2 regions of the Bradyrhizobium sp. Mp27 genome follow, and region 2 is predicted to be linked to the other one. Evidence: predicted binding sites of a transcription regulator. Region 2 holds the regulator's gene; the other holds the start of a gene.
The links. Region 2 encodes LexA, which represses DNA repair genes until DNA is damaged. Its sites were predicted from a motif close to TGTTCNNNNTGTGTTCNG; they were not measured.
Positions count from the first base shown of each region.

Region 1: the regulator LexA is predicted to act here: its motif matches at 2,025-2,042, upstream of QJT78_RS19690 (DUF3072 domain-containing protein).

Region 1 covers NZ_JASAUS010000036.1:24,605-28,094, reverse strand. The annotation lists gene QJT78_RS19720 (HWE histidine kinase domain-containing protein) at 1-389, shown strand, start outside; gene QJT78_RS19715 (hypothetical protein) at 478-783, opposite strand; gene QJT78_RS19710 (hypothetical protein) at 840-1,097, shown strand; gene QJT78_RS19705 (hypothetical protein) at 1,194-1,439, shown strand; gene QJT78_RS19700 (hypothetical protein) at 1,538-1,723, opposite strand; gene QJT78_RS19695 (hypothetical protein) at 1,742-1,963, opposite strand; gene QJT78_RS19690 (DUF3072 domain-containing protein) at 2,079-2,273, shown strand; gene QJT78_RS19685 (DUF6496 domain-containing protein) at 2,345-2,632, shown strand; gene QJT78_RS19680 (hypothetical protein) at 2,645-3,007, opposite strand; gene QJT78_RS19675 (Do family serine endopeptidase) at 3,279-3,490, opposite strand, start outside.
Region 2 covers NZ_JASAUS010000033.1:52,524-65,557, forward strand. The annotation lists gene QJT78_RS18795 (EAL domain-containing protein) at 1-2,337, shown strand, start outside; gene QJT78_RS18800 (S41 family peptidase) at 2,428-3,765, opposite strand; gene QJT78_RS18805 (alpha-hydroxy acid oxidase) at 4,061-5,194, shown strand; gene QJT78_RS18810 (HAD family phosphatase) at 5,208-5,834, shown strand; gene QJT78_RS18815 (hypothetical protein) at 5,989-6,183, shown strand; gene glp (gephyrin-like molybdotransferase Glp) at 6,415-7,626, shown strand; gene lexA (transcriptional repressor LexA) at 7,803-8,504, shown strand; gene QJT78_RS18830 (hypothetical protein) at 8,712-8,927, shown strand; gene QJT78_RS18835 (hypothetical protein) at 9,120-9,554, shown strand; gene QJT78_RS18840 (hypothetical protein) at 9,532-9,792, opposite strand; gene QJT78_RS18845 (GAF domain-containing protein) at 9,779-10,720, shown strand; partial or broken gene QJT78_RS18850 (ComEC/Rec2 family competence protein) at 10,730-12,999, opposite strand.

The sequences.
Region 1 (3,490 bases), on a different contig from region 2:
GTCCGGAAGTTCAGCTGGCGCCGGCGACAGCGCAGACGCTGGCGTTGGCGCTGCACGAGCTCTTCACCAACTCGGCGAAATATGGCGCGCTCTCGACGCGGTCGGGGCGGCTCGCGATCGGCTGGCAGGTCGAGGACGACCACCTCACACTGACCTGGGACGAAACCGGCGGTCCGCTGGTGAGGACGCCGAAATCCCGTGGCTTCGGCACGCGGAGCCTGCTTGCCAGCGTGGAATCGCAACTCGGTGGACAGGCGGAGTTCAACTGGCGTGCCGAAGGCCTGTTGTGCCGCCTCGAGGTGCCGCTGACGCGGAAGACCGTAGCGCCCTCGGCCGCGAGCAAGTTCGACGCGGCGCCGTCCGAACCCCTTCAGCGGGCCTCAGGCTAGAGCGTTTGCGAGCGACGTGGGCTCCGGTTCGCGCGGAAAGACAAGAATCTGAAGCTTCGGCCCTGATTCACTCAGAACCGATCATGCTCTAGCGTGTCGCGGCGACCCTCATGCGCTGCATCGCCTGCGGTTCGTCAGCGACACGTCCTTCCAGCCAGGCTTCCGTTTGCGAAAGCTCGCGCAGCGCCCGCGCGTAACGGCGGGCTGCGCTCCGCTCGGCACCGCGCGGCAGCTTGCGCGCCTTGCGCAGCATGTCCGCGGCCGCGTTGCGATAGGCCAGCGAGCGATAGAGAAAGACGACCTTACCCATATCGAATGTTCCCGTGTTGATGGCGTTCATCCTCGCAAGACCGCCATGAACGTCGGATGAAGCGGGGAATGACAAAATCGTCATGACAATGGAACCCGCAATCGTCGCGCGCGTTTTATGCCACACCGCGAGGCGGTTCCATGCGCGGGAAAAAGTCGCCGAGCCTCATCTCTACGACCGGCGTCATCAAGCTGATGACGCATGCGATGATGGGCGCAGCCCTCGGCCTTGTCTTCGGTCTCGCCCTCGTCCTGTTCAATCCGGCGGTCGCAAATCTGCTGAGCCACGGCGGACATTCCGCCGCGATGGTCTTCATCATCACGCTGGTGACGACGTTCGCGATCGGCGCGACGCTCACGGGCCTCGTGTTCATCCTCGCCGAGGACAAGGAATTTTGAAGCGCGCGTGACACGCACCGGGCGCTTTCGTTCGGAACTCCTGCGGCAAATGACGGTTGGCTGCCTGCGTCAATTTAACTCAGGGAGTTCCCGCGCATGAAAACCACCAAGCTCGCTCTCACCGTGATGTTGGCAACCGGCCTCGCCGCCGCTCCGTTCGCCGCGCAGGCCAAGTCGCACAAGGCCAAGCAAGGATCCTCGATGTCGTCGTCGCAGACCACGGGTGCCAACACCAAGTCCTCCAAGGGCGCTGATCCCTCGGGTCAAGGTGGTTCTGGCCCCGGCTCCGACCAAGGCGGCACCATGACGAACAACAAGGGTGGCATGAGCAACACCAAGTGAGCTCCGGCCGACCATCAAAGGCCTCGCGGTGACGCGGGGCCTTTCGCTTTGGAGCTGGAGCCTGGAGCTGGATTGGGAATCCTTCCAGCGTCACATCGCTAAAGCGGCCGTCCCGCAGCATTCGCCTTCACGAGATGCTCGAGCTGTGCACGTTTGCGTGCGATCAGGAGCTGCGCTGCAGCATCATCGAGACCCTCGCGCTGCAATTGCCGGATGGCGGAGCCGAGTTCGAGAATTTCGGCGCGCAGTTTTAGAATCCGGTACGTGTCCGGGTCTTCCTCCACCGCACGCTCCCAAAATTCTCAGCGGCGCGCGATCACGCGCAGCGGATGACCGGATGTCGTTACAGGACGAAGGCGGACCCGCTCGCGGACGTCAGGCAAGACATCGCCGCCACCGGCCGCCTTCCACTCGCCGATCAGCAGGTTGATTTTCCGGCGCAGATCCATCTGCGCCAGGGCCTTTTCTGTGCAGTCACGGTCGCGATCGACGAGGTCGCGCACAGACACCTCGATGTCGGCCATTTCGAGCCTCAAGGCACTGATTTTGCGTCGAATTTCATTAATTCTGTTGTCCATGGCTTGTTAGAACAAAATAAGAACATATAGTCAAGTCACGATTTGAGAACGGAGAGGCCAGATGCAGGTTCAAGGTAAATACGACGCCAGGGTTTTCCTCACGGAGCAGATGACGCGAGCGCAGGGGCTGAGGCTGAAGCGTCTGAGCGAGGAGGCCTATCAGCCCACTCAATACGATCGGGCTCTGTCCTCGACTGAGGCTGCGCGCCGCATTCGGGCGCTGGAAGACGAGATCGAGTTGGCGAACTCCTTCTGAGGAGCGCGGCCAGCGCAGTTGGAACGTTGGGTCAGTGATGCGGTTCTTTCCCCGGCCAAGGGAGAGAGTCGATGGCACGCAAGGCAAAGAAACGCCGCTACTCACGCAGCGCCAGCAGTGATGTCGAGCGCGAGATGCGCCGTTATAAGAAGGGCACCGCGAAAAGCGGCCCCGGCGGTCGTGGCGCACGCGTGAAGAGTCGCAAGCAGGCGATCGCAATCGGCCTGTCGGAAGCGCGCGCGAAGGGCAAGAAGGTCCCGAAGAAGGCGTCGAAGCGGAAAGCGTCCAAGAAGAAGACAGCCAAGAAGACGGCCAGGAAGACGAAGAAGACCTCGAAGCGCAAATCCAGCAAGCGGTAACGCCGACCCGCGTCAGATCATGCTGCCCGGCATGAAGCAGCGGATCGAAATCCCGAACGCAGTCTTCACCGGCCACACCATGGTGTGGCCAGCCCGGTTTGGCTCGGTGATGACGGCCTCATCAGGCACGTCCACCCACTGCCCGTCGAGCCGCACGCGATAGTGCCCATCGTGCGATTCCCAATCGGGGTCGGATACAGCAAAGCCATCTGCATCCGAGCAGCAGGGCCCGAGATGGCTGCGCAAGCTGTCGAACCAGGGTTTCAGCGGCGAGTTGGCGTAGCGGCCATCGTCGCGCCCCAGGGCGCTTCCGGTCGTCAGGACAAGCGGCGCCACGAGCAGCGCACACCTCAGCGAGAGCTTCAATCGATCCATGTCGGCACCGATCAAATGCGAACTACCGGTTCCACAAGAAGGCCGGGCGTTCGAAGTTCCACTCCTGCAATTCGCTCGGGCGTCTTCATTGACGCCAAAGCCCAACACGTGATTCCGAACTGTGACGAGCGAACGCGGCTTTTTCGGACGAACCCGTCATCAACGCTGCCGTTAACGAGAATGTTATCGGCACTTGTGGGAATCTTCCAGACGCGCACGAAAAAGGCGGCCCGCAGGCCGCCTTTTGAGTTTGCCGCTGGAAGCGCGAGGCTTAGGCCAGCGGGACCGCGACGAACCGCGTCGCTTCCTGGCTCTTCACCTGCAACAGCACGCTGTTCTTGCCGGATGACTTGGCCTGCGCCAGCTCGGAGCGGACGTCACCGACATTGGCAACGGCCTTGCCGCCGACATTGAGAATGACGTCGCCGGTCTGGATGCCGCGCTGCGCGGCGGGTCCCTGCGGATCGACCTCGGTCACGACGA
Region 2 (13,034 bases):
ATCAACTCCTCGACGGCATGGCCGGCCCCCAAAGTGAACGTCGCCGATCGCGCCTATTTTCGCACTTTCAAATACGATCCTTACTCGCCGAACGTGCTGATCGAGCCGGTGCACAGCCGCGTCTCCGGCGCCTGGACCATCCTGATCGTGCGCAAGATCGTGGGACCGAACGGCGAGTTCATGGGCGTGGTCGGACGCGGCATCGAACCGGCCAATTTCGAGAAGTTCTTCGCCTCCGTCGTGCTCGGCGAAGGCGCCACGATCTCGATGCTGCATCGCGACGGCACGCTGCTCGCTCGCTATCCCCATTCAAGCGAGCAGATGGGCAGGAATTTCAAGACCGGCCCGTTCGAGCAGCAGAGGATCTTCGGGCTCGATCACTTCGCCGGCCGCATCATGAGCCCCGTCGACGGAGAAGACCGTCTGATCTCCTCGCGCGCCCTGCCCCACTTCCCGATCCTGATGATGGCCACCACGACGCGCGCGGCGGCGCTGACGGACTGGCGCGAGCAGATCGGCATCCTGATCTCGGTTGCGGGCGCCTCCGCGCTCGCCATCGCGGGCGTGCTGATCGCGATCGTGCGCAAGCTGCTGGAGCAGCACCGCGCCTCCCGCGAGCGGCTGACGCTGGAGAAGCAGCGCCTCGACCGCGCCGTGAACAACATGACGCAGGGCCTGCTGCTGTTCGACGCCGAGCGGCGGCTGGTGATCTGCAACCAGCGCTACATCGAGATGTACGGCCTGTCAGCCGAGGTGGTGAAGCCCGGCTCCAGCTTCCACGACATCATTGCCCACCGCAAGGCGACCGGCTCGTTCAGTGGTGACATCGGCGACTATGTCGTCCGTGTGCTGCGCGACATCCATGTGCGCAACTCCATGGTGATCGACACCTCCGACGGGCGCTCGATCCACATCCTCAACGAGCCGCTCGCGGACGGCGGCTGGGTGGCGACCCACGAAGACATCACCGAGCGCCGGCGCATCGAGGAGCGCATCACCCACCTCGCCCATTACGACGCGCTGACCGACCTGCCCAACCGCACCATGTTCCACGAGCATCTGCGCGCGGAGCTCGCCGCCATCGCCGGTGGCGAAGAGATCGCGGTGCATTACATCGACATCGACGAGTTCAAGGGGGTCAACGACGCGCTCGGCCATCTCGTCGGCGACGAGCTGTTGAAATCGATCGCGACGAGCCTCAGCCGCTGCGTTGGTCCGGCGGACTTCGTGGCGCGGCTAGGCGGCGACGAATTCGCCATTGTGCAGAGCGCGGTGACGTCGCTGGAACAGGTCAACGAGCTCGTCGCGCGGGTCTTCCAGGCCATCCGCATGCCGTTCGACTGCATGGGCCATCATCTCACCGCGGATGCCAGTATCGGCATCGCGCTGGCGCCACGACACGGCGCCGCGCTGGACCAGATCCTGAAGAATGCGGACATGGCGATGTATGCCGCCAAGGCCGCCGGACGCCGCACCTATCGCTTCTTCGAGCCGGAGATGGACGCCAAGGTCCGCGAGCGGCGGCAGCTCGAGATCGATCTGCGCCACGCCATCGCCCAAGGTGGGCTCGAAGGCGGGCTCGAGGTCTACTACCAGCCCTGTCTCGCTCTGAAGGACGACCGCATCACCGGCTGCGAAGCGCTGGTACGCTGGCGCCATCCCGAGCGCGGTATGGTCTCACCCGCCGAGTTCATCCCGATCGCCGAAGACACCGGCCTGATCAACGAGATCGGTGAATGGGTGCTGGCCACCGCCTGCCGCGATGCCGCCAACTGGCCCGACGACATCCGCCTCGCCGTCAACGTCTCACCGGTTCAGTTCAAGAGCGGCACGCTGGCGCTGAAGATCATGGCGGCCCTTGCCGCCTCCAATTTGCCGGCGAGCCGGCTCGAGCTCGAGATCACCGAGGCCGTGCTGATCCGCGACGACGACACCGCGCTTGCGATCCTGCACCAACTCCGCGCCATCGGCGTACGGATCGCGCTCGACGATTTCGGCACCGGCTACTCCTCGCTGAGCTATCTGCACCGCTTCCCGTTCGACAAGATCAAGATCGACCGCTGCTTCGTCAGCGACATCGCCGGTCCCGACGGCTCCGCCAGCATCGTGCAGGCCGTCGTCAACCTGGCTGCCGCCCGCCGCATGACCACCACGGCCGAGGGCGTCGAGACCGAGGAGCAGCAGCGCTTGCTCCGCGCGCTCGGGTGCTCCGAGATGCAGGGCCATCTGTTCAGTGCCGCAAAACCGGCCGACAAGGTGCTGGAGCTGTTCGCGCTGCATCGCAGCCGCCTCGCCCAGCGCGGCGGCGAGGAAAGCCGGCGCCGCGAGGCAAGCTAGGGCGGTCTTCCCAACAATTGGAAGCGTCACCGCACGAATTCGCCCGGGAGCGGTCATCCGCTCCCGGGCGATATCTGGACGTCGTAAGGCTTAGTTCGGTACCGCCGCCTTCGGCGCAGGCTTGGCGGCGACCGCATTCGCGGTCACGCCGTGCAGGAAGTCGTAGGCCGCATGCAGGGCCTTGTCGTCCTTCTCTTCCGGCGGGACGTAGGACTGCGATCCGGTCTGCTCGGTGCCGTCGGCGGCCTGCAGATGGCCGCGCATCTGGGACTCCGCCATGGTATCCATGCGGCCCTTCAGCTCGGGCGGCACGTCCTGGAGAATCTCGATGTCGGGCGCGATGCCCTGGGCCTGGATCGAGCGGCCCGACGGCGTGTAGTAGCGCGCCGTGGTCAGCGCAAGCGCGCCATTGCCGGCGCCGAGCGGAATGATGGTCTGCACCGAGCCCTTGCCGAACGAGCGCGTGCCGATGATCGTGGCACGCTTGTGGTCATGCAGCGCGCCTGCGACGATCTCCGAGGCCGAAGCCGAGCCGCCATTGACCAGAATCACCAACGGCTTGCCCTTGGTGAGATCGCCGCCATGGGCGGTGAAGCGCTGGGTCTCTTCGGGATTGCGGCCGCGGGTCGAGACGACCTCGCCGCGCTGAAGGAAGGCACTCGACACCGAGACGGCCTGGTCGAGCAAGCCGCCCGGATTGTTGCGCAGGTCCATCACGTAGCCGACCAGCTTCTCCGGCGGGACCTCCTTGGAGATCGACGCGATCGCCTTCTTCAGGCCGTCGGTGGTCTGCTCATTGAACGAGGTGACGCGGATATAGCCGATGTCGCCGTTCTCGACGTGGAAGCGCACCGGACGCACATGGATGATCTCGCGCTTGATCGCGACGTCGAGCGGGGCGTCGGCGCCCTTGCGCACGATGGTGAGCTTGGTCTGGGTATCGACCGGCCCCTTCATCTTGTTGACGGCCTGCTCGAGCGTCATGCCCTGCACGGCATCGCCGTCGATCTTGCTGATGAGGTCGCCGGACATGATCCCGGCCTTGGACGCCGGCGTGTCGTCGATCGGCGAGACGACCTTGACCAGGCCGTCCTCCATCGTGACCTCGATGCCGAGCCCGCCGAACTCGCCGGAGGTGGTCTCCTGCATCTCGGTCCAGGCTTTGTCGTTCATGTAGCGTGAATGCGGATCGAGCGAGGTCACCATGCCGGTGATCGCGCCTTCGATCAGCTTGGAATTGTCGGGCTTCTCGACATAGCTCGCCTTCACCCGCTCGAACACTTCGCCGAACAGATTGAGCCGGGAATAGGCATCATCCGCGCTCGCTGCCGCCCGTGCCGCCCATACTCCACCGTGCGGGCTGGCGACCAGAAGGGTTAGACACGCTCCCGTGAGTGCGCCCAGGGGGAACAGCAGGTTTTTCCGCATGGATAGGCTGGCCTTCTTGCTTGGAGCTTGGGAGGCGCCATGCAAATGGCGATCCAGCCCGCTGTTCACAATACCATTCTGGTTTCTTCAAGGCCGGGACGCCACGCCGGCGGGTACATCGTAAAAATCCCTTCGCCCGGGCCTAAACTTTTGGCAACGTTCCGAAACCGTTTCGCGCAACGCGGGAATCGGCCGGCCGGCCGACGCTTCTCAGCTATGCGATTTTAGGATGGTTTTGGAGGGCCGGACACGATACGCGATGACAATAACGCTTCAAATTCTCGGGAGGACAACAATGAACGACGCGCCCCGCATCCGGCCGGAAAGGAACGTCGAACTCGGCGCCAGCGCCGAGCCATTCCAGAACCTGCACGAATTCATCCGCAAGGCGCGCGCCAACCTCAACCAGAACGCCTGGGACTATATCGTCGGCGCCGCCGAGACCGAGACCACGATGCGCCGCAACCGCATGGCGCTCGACGAGATCGCCTTCCGGCCGCGCGTGCTGCGCGACGTCCGCGAGGTCGACGGCTCGGTCGAGCTGTTCGGGCGCAGGATGCGGCTGCCGGTGGTGCTGGCCCCTGTCGGCGCACTGGAGATCTTCGATCCGGATGGCGCGGCGAGCGTCGCCCGCGCCTGCGGCACCTTCGGCGCGGCGCACATGCTGAGCTCGGTGTCCGAGCCCGGCCTGGAGAAGACCGCCGAGGCCGCCCCTGACGCGCTGCGGCTCTATCAACTCTATGTGCGCGGCGACGACGATTTCGTCGCCGATGTCGTCAGCCGGAGCGAGAAGAACGCCTACGCCGCCTTCTGCCTGACCGTTGACACCGCCCATTACAGCCGTCGCGAACGTGACATTGCCAAGCGCTATGTTCGCGAGAGCCGCCTGCGCGCCACCGGCGGCGATTACCAGAAGGGCCTGGAGTGGCGGACCGTGAAGATGATCAAGGACAAGTTCAAGATTCCGCTCATCCTGAAAGGCATCGCCACCGCCGAGGACGCCCAGATCGCGGTCGATCACGGCGTCGAGTGGATCTACGTCTCCAACCATGGCGGCCGCCAGCTCGATCACGGCCGCGGCGCCATGCATGTGCTGCCCGAGATCGTCGAGGCCGTTAAGGGACGCGCCAAGATCATGGTCGACGGCGGCTTCTGCCGCGGCACCGACATCGTCAAGGCGATCGCGGCGGGCGCTGACATGGTCGGCATCGGCCGGCTGCAATGCTGGGCATTGGCCGCAGCCGGCGAGGCCGGCGTGAGGCGAATGCTAGAGCTGCTCGAGGACGAGGTGCTGCGCTGCCTCGGCCTCTTGGGCGCCACCTCGTTCGCCGAGGTCAACAAGTCCTGCCTGCACCAGGCGACCGCAACGAATGCGCCGAGCGTATTCAGCGCGTTCCCGCTGTTCGACCACGACCCCTATCGATATTGAGTGAAAGGATGCAATGAGCTCGCTCTCTCCCGGCAGCGCGGACGCGCTCCTGTTCGATCTCGGGCGCGTCGTGCTCGACATCGATTTCTCCAAGGCGATCGCCTGCCGGGCGGGACATGCCGGCTGCAAGCCGGAAGCCATCGTCGCGCGTTATGTGCGGGACAGCGAAACCTACCGGCTGCACGAGGTCAGCAAGATCAGCGACGAGGCCTATTTTGACTCGCTGCGCGTCTCGCTCGGGATCGGCATCTCGGACGCGCAGTTCCTGGAGGGCTGGAACGCGATCTTCGCCGGCGAGATGCCCGATATCGCGGAGCTCCTGCCGCGTGCGGCAAAGCAGTTGCCGCTCTACGCCTTCTCCAACACCAACCGGCCGCATGTGGACCACTTCTCGAAGGAATATGCCGGCCTGCTCGGCCATTTCCGCGAGTTGTATCTGTCGTCCAGCATCGGCCTGCGCAAACCGGATGTGGAGGCCTTCGACCATGTCGTGGCCGCGATCGGCGTGCCCGCCAACCGTATCGTGTTCTTCGACGATCTTGCCGAGAACATCGAAGGAGCGCGGTCGCGCGGCCTGACCACGGTCCACGTGACCTCGCCCCGCGACGTCGGGAACGACCTCAAGGCGCTCGGAATCTGATCTCTGGCCGGCAAGTCGAGGGCCGCGAATGGAACTATTTTGCCCGGGGACGAGGAACCAAAACCCTTTGTGCATTTTTATACGGAGTTCCCGGAACGATTGCCCCTCTCAGGACTCATGAGTCCGTTGGGAATTCTACATCGGGCTTATCGTCGTGTTGGGCAAAACCTACCTCACCAAGCAGGCCTCTCTGCTGATGAAATTCGCCAGGACCACATCGGATTCTGAGCTTTCCGCCAAGCTGATCAGCAAGGCCGCCGACCTGAAATCCCAGGCCGACCCGCTGCCTGACAAGGATCAGGGCCCCGCAGCGCCGGACGTCAGTCCGTACAAGCCGTCGGGGAGTTGACCGATGCTGGCCGTGGCTCTCGTCTTTCTCGTCCTCGCCATGGCCATCCTCGTACCGGTCTGTCTCGCCTTCTGGATCATGCCGCGGCGGACGTGATGCGCCCCCTTCATCGCAGAGCGGATGACGCAGGATAAATCATCCTGCGCGGCCACTGTTTTGCCTCTGCGCCTGCACTCGGCTAGAACTCTCGCCGCCGATTTGCCCGAACGGGCCCAGCAGGAGTTTTCACCCGTGGCCCTGATGCCGGTTTCCGACGCGCTCGCCGCGGTGCTGGCGGGCGCAGAGCCGCTGCCTGAAGAGATGATCGCGCTCGACGCAGCCTTCCACCGCGTGCTCGCGCGCGACGTCGCCGCGCGGCGCACGCAGCCGCCGCAGGCGATGTCGGCAATGGACGGCTATGCGGTGCGCGCGGTCGATGCGGCGAAGATCAACTCCCAGCTCACCCTGATCGGCGAGGTCGCGGCGGGCCGCCCGTTTGCGGGATCGGTCGGCGCCGGCGAGGCCGTGCGTATCTTCACCGGCGGTGTCGTTCCCGATGGCGCTGATGCGGTCGTGATCCAGGAGGACACGATCGCGGACAGCAAGCGCATCACCATCAAGGAAGCCGCCGTAACGGGGCGGCACATCCGCCCCGCCGGCGTCGACTTCTCGGAAGGCGACGTGCTGCTGCGCAAGGGAGCCCGGCTCTCCGAGCGCGACCTCGCGCTCGCCGCCGGCATGAATTACCCGCAACTGCCAGTCCGGCGACGCCCGAAGGTCGCGATCCTCGCGACCGGCGACGAGTTGGTGATGCCGGGCACCACGCCCGGTCCCGGCCAGATCGTCTATTCCAACGGCTACGCCCTGCACGCGCTCGCCCGCAGCGAGGGCGCCGATACCATCGACCTCGGCGTTGCCGCCGATACGCTTGAGGCCACCACGGCCGGCATCGGCCGCGCGCGGGAGAGTGGCGCCGACATCCTGATCACGACCGGCGGCGCCTCTGTCGGCGACCACGATCTGGTCCAGCAGGCGCTGAGGGACGAAGGTATCTCGATGGCGTTCTGGAAGATCGCGATGCGGCCAGGCAAGCCCATGATGAACGGGCGGCTCGGCGCGATGCGCGTGATCGGCCTGCCTGGCAATCCCGTGTCATCCTACGTTTGCGGCTTCCTGTTCATGGTGCCGTTGATTCGCGCGCTTTCGGGCCGTTCGATGATTCATCACCGCCGCGAACGCGCGGTGCTCGGCCGCGATGTCGGCGCCAACGACCAGCGCGAGGATTATCTGCGCGCGCGCCTCGAGCTGCGCGACGACGGCACGCTCCTCGCCCTTCCGGTCAATCACCAGGATTCCTCGCTGCTTGCGAATCTCGCTGCGGCACAGGCACTTCTCGTGCGCGCGCCATTCGCGCCGAAGGCTGAAGCCGGCACGCCTTGCGAGGTCTTGCGGCTGCCCGTCTGAGCGCTTCGTTCGCGTGCGTTCCGCGAACTTTGTCGCGTTCACGGTAAATTAAGCAGTTGCGGAACATGTATCGAACATATAGTGTCCGTTCATGATTTGTTTCGAGAATGTAGCGGCTTACTGCTGAATTCAGCGTCTCGGAATCGAACGACATCAACCGGGGGATTTTGGTCGAGATGTTAACGCGCAAACAATACGAGCTCCTGCGGTTCATCAGCGAACGGCTGAAGGAAAGCGGCGTGCCGCCCTCCTTCGATGAGATGAAGGACGCGCTCGACCTGCGGTCGAAATCGGGCATCCATCGCCTGATCACTGCGCTCGAGGAGCGCGGCTTCATCCGGCGCCTGCCCAACCGGGCCCGCGCCATCGAGGTGATCAAGCTGCCCGAGCTTCAGGCCGCTGCCGGCAGCCGCCGTGGCTTCACGCCGAGCGTCATCGAAGGCAATCTCGGCAAGGTCCGCACGACTTCGAGCCCGCCGGCGGACGAGGGCGAGCGCCCCGTCGCGGTCCCCGTGATGGGCCGCATCGCGGCCGGTACGCCGATCGAGGCCTTGCAGACCCGCAGCCACACCATCAGCGTACCGCCTGACATGCTCGGCTCGGGCGAACATTACGCGCTCGAAGTGCGCGGCGATTCCATGGTCGAGGCCGGCATTCTCGACGGCGACATGGCGCTGATCCAGCGCAACGAGAGCGCCGATACCGGCGATATCGTGGTGGCGCTGATCGACGACGAGGAAGCAACCCTGAAGCGCTTCCGCCGCCGCGGCGCCTCGATCGCGCTCGAGCCCGCCAATGCGGCCTATGAGGTCCGCATCCTGCCGCCCAACCGGGTGAAGATCCAGGGCAAGCTGATCGGGCTGTACCGGAAGTACTGATACCGGACGTGCCGGTATCCGTCATTTCGCGCCCCGCGCGCTTTCGATCGGCATCGCCGATCCGAGATTGGAGCGGACGATTGTCCGCTTCCGCTGGATAGTCTTTCTGGTTTCGCGCAGATTATCCGGCCCCTCCTCCAGCGGTAAATCCTCGGCACGCCGCACGAAGCAGCCCTGCTTCGCGGCCTTCAGGTTCGAGGAGAAGTCATGCGCCGGATCGTTCTGAGCACAGTTGCTGTGGCGCTGATCGCAGCATCAGCGTCGCAAGCCTTGGCCGCGCAAGCCTTGGCCGCGCAATCCCGGCCCCATGTCCGCAAGGACACCGCCGTAAGCGAGCAAGTCCGCAAGGCCCGCGACGCCGTCGACCGACCGTCGCGGCCGGCTTGGCAATATTCCGGCTGGTCGGCGCCTGCGGGGCGCTGACACGCGCCTGCAGAATGCAAAGGGGCGGCCTTTGTTCCTGGCGGTTTCGGGAAAGTTAATGTGATTGCGGCCTGCGGCGGCGAGCCGTAGATTTGCCTACAACCGGGCAGAACCTTTCCTATTTCCACTCTGATAGAGGCCTGCGCCTCGATTAAGAGACGTGGGTCGCTATCCCTGCATGAGGAGCACCCGATGTGTGACTACAGCCTGCATGCCGTCGCGTCGCGTCCCGCCGAAGTCGGCGAGACGATCGTCACGACAACCTTCCGCGGCACCTCGACGCGCGGCTTTGCCTCCGCAGCCGATCCGACCGTCGCGGTCTGCCTGCTCCCGGGAACGGAGCTCGCCTTCGCCGACAACGTCCGCTACGACAATCGCTGGATCTGGACGCGCACCGTCAATTCGCGCGTCGGCAAGTTCGGCAAGATCGATCCGCACATTCCCGATCGCCATCATGATGCGATCGAATTCCCCGACGGCAAATCCGTGCTGGTGACGCAGCTGGTCGAAGGCCAGCGCGCGACCGTGCTGCAACTACCGGTGACTCAGCCGCTCGGCGAGCGCGAGCACAAGCCGCAGATCATCACCGACAGCCGGCCGACCATCACCCGCCTGCCGATCGGCTGACATCGCCATTTCCGACCGGCAGGTCGGGCCAGGATTGAAAATCGCCATCGCCGGCCGAGGCCGGCGAGATGGTGGTGTTCGTGCCCCGCGAAACGCCATCGGGCGGACCACGCCGTTGCGCCTCCCACCGCACGAAGTTTGCGCTGCCCTGCCTGAATTTTGAACGTCCGTTCCGCAGCCAAATGGCCGATGCTTGGTGCGGCTTGAGACGGCGGACACGTTCGATGAAGACCTTCATTCGCGTCGTTGAACTCTGGGTGCCTGACCGCACGCGCATGCGGCTGGAATTCGGCGGCGGCCTCTACGGCGAAGGGTTGTCCGCGTTCAAGGCCGTGAGCGAAGATCTGCGCTTCGGATATGACGAGGGGCTTCCCGGCAAGGCCTGGGCCAGCGGCCACCCCGTGATCCTCACCAGATTTGCCGATTCCTATTTCAAACGGACCGATCAGGCCGTCGCCGCCGGGCTGACCTGCGGCGTGGCGGTGCCGGTGTTTTCAGGCGAATTCCTGCAAGCCGTCATGGTGCTGTTCTGCGGCGACGACGAGGCCCATGTCGGCGCGATCGAGCTCTGGCACAACGATGCCGAAACCTCCCACGAGATGGGGCTCGTCGACGGCTATTACGGCACCGCCGACATGTTCGAATTCAACTCCCGCCACACCAGATTTCCGCGTGGCTTCGGCCTGCCCGGCCGCATCTGGAAAGCCGGCCTGCCGCTGATCATCAAGGACCTACACGATGCCAGGAGTTTTCTGCGCTGGGAGGACGCCGCCAAAGTCGGAATCAATCTCGGCGTCGGCGTTCCCTACCGGACCGGCACCGATCAGACCTGGGTGCTGACATTCCTCTCCGCGCAGGCGACCCCGATTGCGCGACGCTTCGAGATCTGGATCCCGGACGAGGCCCGTTCGGCGCTGGTCTTCCGCGCCGGCGATTGCAGCGCGCAGACCGACCTCTCCGCACTCTATGCGACGAAATCCATCGCCAAAGGCGAAGGCAGCATCGGCGGGGCCTGGGCCACCGGCATGCCCGCGCTCAACGACGATCTCGCGCGTGACGTCTCGGTCGCAGCTTTGCAGGCCAGCGCCTCTGGACTGAGCCAGATGGTCGTCCTGCCGGTGATCGGCAACGCCAGGCTCGACGCCGTGCTGGCCTGGTATCTGTAACCCGTCCGCTCAATCCTCGGCCTGCAGGTCGGCTTCCGATGGCGTCGCGGTTGCGGGGAGCCGCCGCCTGCGGCGCAAGGCTCGCGCCGAAATCCGCCTCGCCGGCGGCGGCCGGGGACCACGGACGGTCTGCCCCCCTTGCCTTCGCCGCCTGAACCGCAAAGCCGTCGCCGCTTCGCGTCAGCGCCAGCGCGCCCTGCCTTGCGAGACGCTGACGGTCGACAACCATCGCCGCGCAATCCGGCGGCGCCGGCCGCGCCGTCACCACCAGCGCGGCACGGCTGCAATCGTCAGCCAGTGAATCGATGCGCAAGGCCAGCGCGACCAGGCGCCCGTCGGCGAGCGGCGTCACGCAGCCGGCTTCGTCGCACGACACGCCGGCGGCCAGTGAGGCACTGCCGGCATCGCGCGGATCGGCGTCGGCGGCGAGCCATTCCTTCAGAAGAAAACTGTCCTTGCTCGACCTGATGAGTTGCAGGCGCGACGCTCTGGCCGTCACCGGCGATCAGCACATCGGGCTGCCGCGCGCACAGTCCCCAGGGGATCGCGGCCAGCAACACCACCGCGCCGGCCCAGCGCAACGGCGTGCGCAACAAACCCATCACGATGATCCCCAAGCTTGCAGCGATCAGCGGTGCGATGCCGAAAGCCGAGATGCGGCCGACCGCGCCCGGCAAAGCGGCCACCCAGCGCGACACCGCAACCATCCAGTCGATGCCGATCCCCATCAGCCACCAGAACGGACCATCAAGTCCGAACGGCGCTGCAATCAAGCCCAGCAGGCCCGCGGGCATCACCAGAGCCGAAACCACCGGCATCGCCCCGAGGTTGGCGAGCACGCCGAACGGGGTGACGCGGTGGAAGTGGAAGGCGGCATAGGGCGTGGTCGCGAGCCCCGCGATCAGCGAGGCCAGGAACAGCATCGCGATTTCGCGTCCGCCCCACATTGCAATCCGCGCGGTCGCGGAATGATCGGGCGACGCAAACAGGTTCGGCATGCCGATCTGCACCAGCGCCACCAGTCCGAGCGTCGCGGCGAAGGACATTTGAAAACTCGGATGCACAAGTGCTTCCGGTGCGACCGCGAGCACGATCAGCGCGGCCACCGCCAGCGTGCGGAAGGTGATGGCACGGCGATCGACCATGACCGCGATCAACACCACCGCCGTCATGAAGAACGAGCGTTGCGTGGCGACCTCCGCACCCGACAGCAGTAGATAGAACGCGGCTGCGACCAGCGCGGCGGCCGCCGACCATTTCTTGATGGCAAAGCCGGCCGCCATTCCAGGGATCAGCGCCAGCAGCGCGCGCACCGCGAAGAAGACCACGCCGGCGACGACCGCCATGTGATAGCCGGAAATCGAGAGCACATGTCCGAGCCCCGAGATGAACATGGCGTCGTTGACGGGCGTGGTAATCGCATCGCGCCGGCCCGTGAGCAGCGCGGTCGCAATCGCCCGGTTGTCGCCCTCGAGCGTGGCGCGGATGCGCGCGTCGATCGCATCGCGCAGACCCTGCATGAAGGCGGCATAACGCAGCCGCAAGCCACCGGCATCCGGCGGCACCGACGCCGCAATCGTGCCCATCACGAAGCCGGAGGCGCCGATGCCCTGGAAGAACATGTCGCGCGAAAAATCATAGCTGCCGGGGCGCACCGGCGACAACGGCGGCAACAGCCGCGCCTTCAACTGCACGAAGCTGCCGACCTCGGGCGAAGTCCCCTTGCGCACGGAGAGGCGCACGCGTTCGAGCTTGACGTCGCTGCGCTGCGCCTCCATCGCGGTGACGCGCAGCACGAAACGGTCGGTGCGCTCACGGATGTCGCGGGTCTCGACGAAGCCCGACAGCGAGACGGAATAGAGCGGCTTTGCCAGCACCGTGTGCGCGATCCGCGCCGTCTTCCAGGTCGCCGTGGCAAGACCGGCCGCGACCGCCGCGATCATGATCGCCGGCGCAAACAACCGGCTCCGCCGCAACAGCACGGCGCCAAGCATGAGTGCGATGGCCGTCGCGGCAGCGCCCCACAGCACCGGTTCATGATCGGCGGCAAAGTAGAGCGCGATGCCGCCACCGAACGCGACCGGCACCCACGGCAACAATCGCCCGGCGCCGGCCTCGGCGCGCGCCCATTCGCGCAGGGTCTCGGCGAGCGACGTCCACAGGTCGAACCCTGCCGGCACGAGGCCGCCCGCGGAGGCAGCTCGGCCGACGGGCCAAGTCCCCGCGATCCAAGTCCCCGCGATCCCCTGGGACCGAACTGGCCGGCCCGGCTCCGCCATTCCCTGCACCTTACGATACGCGACAGGCCAAGAGG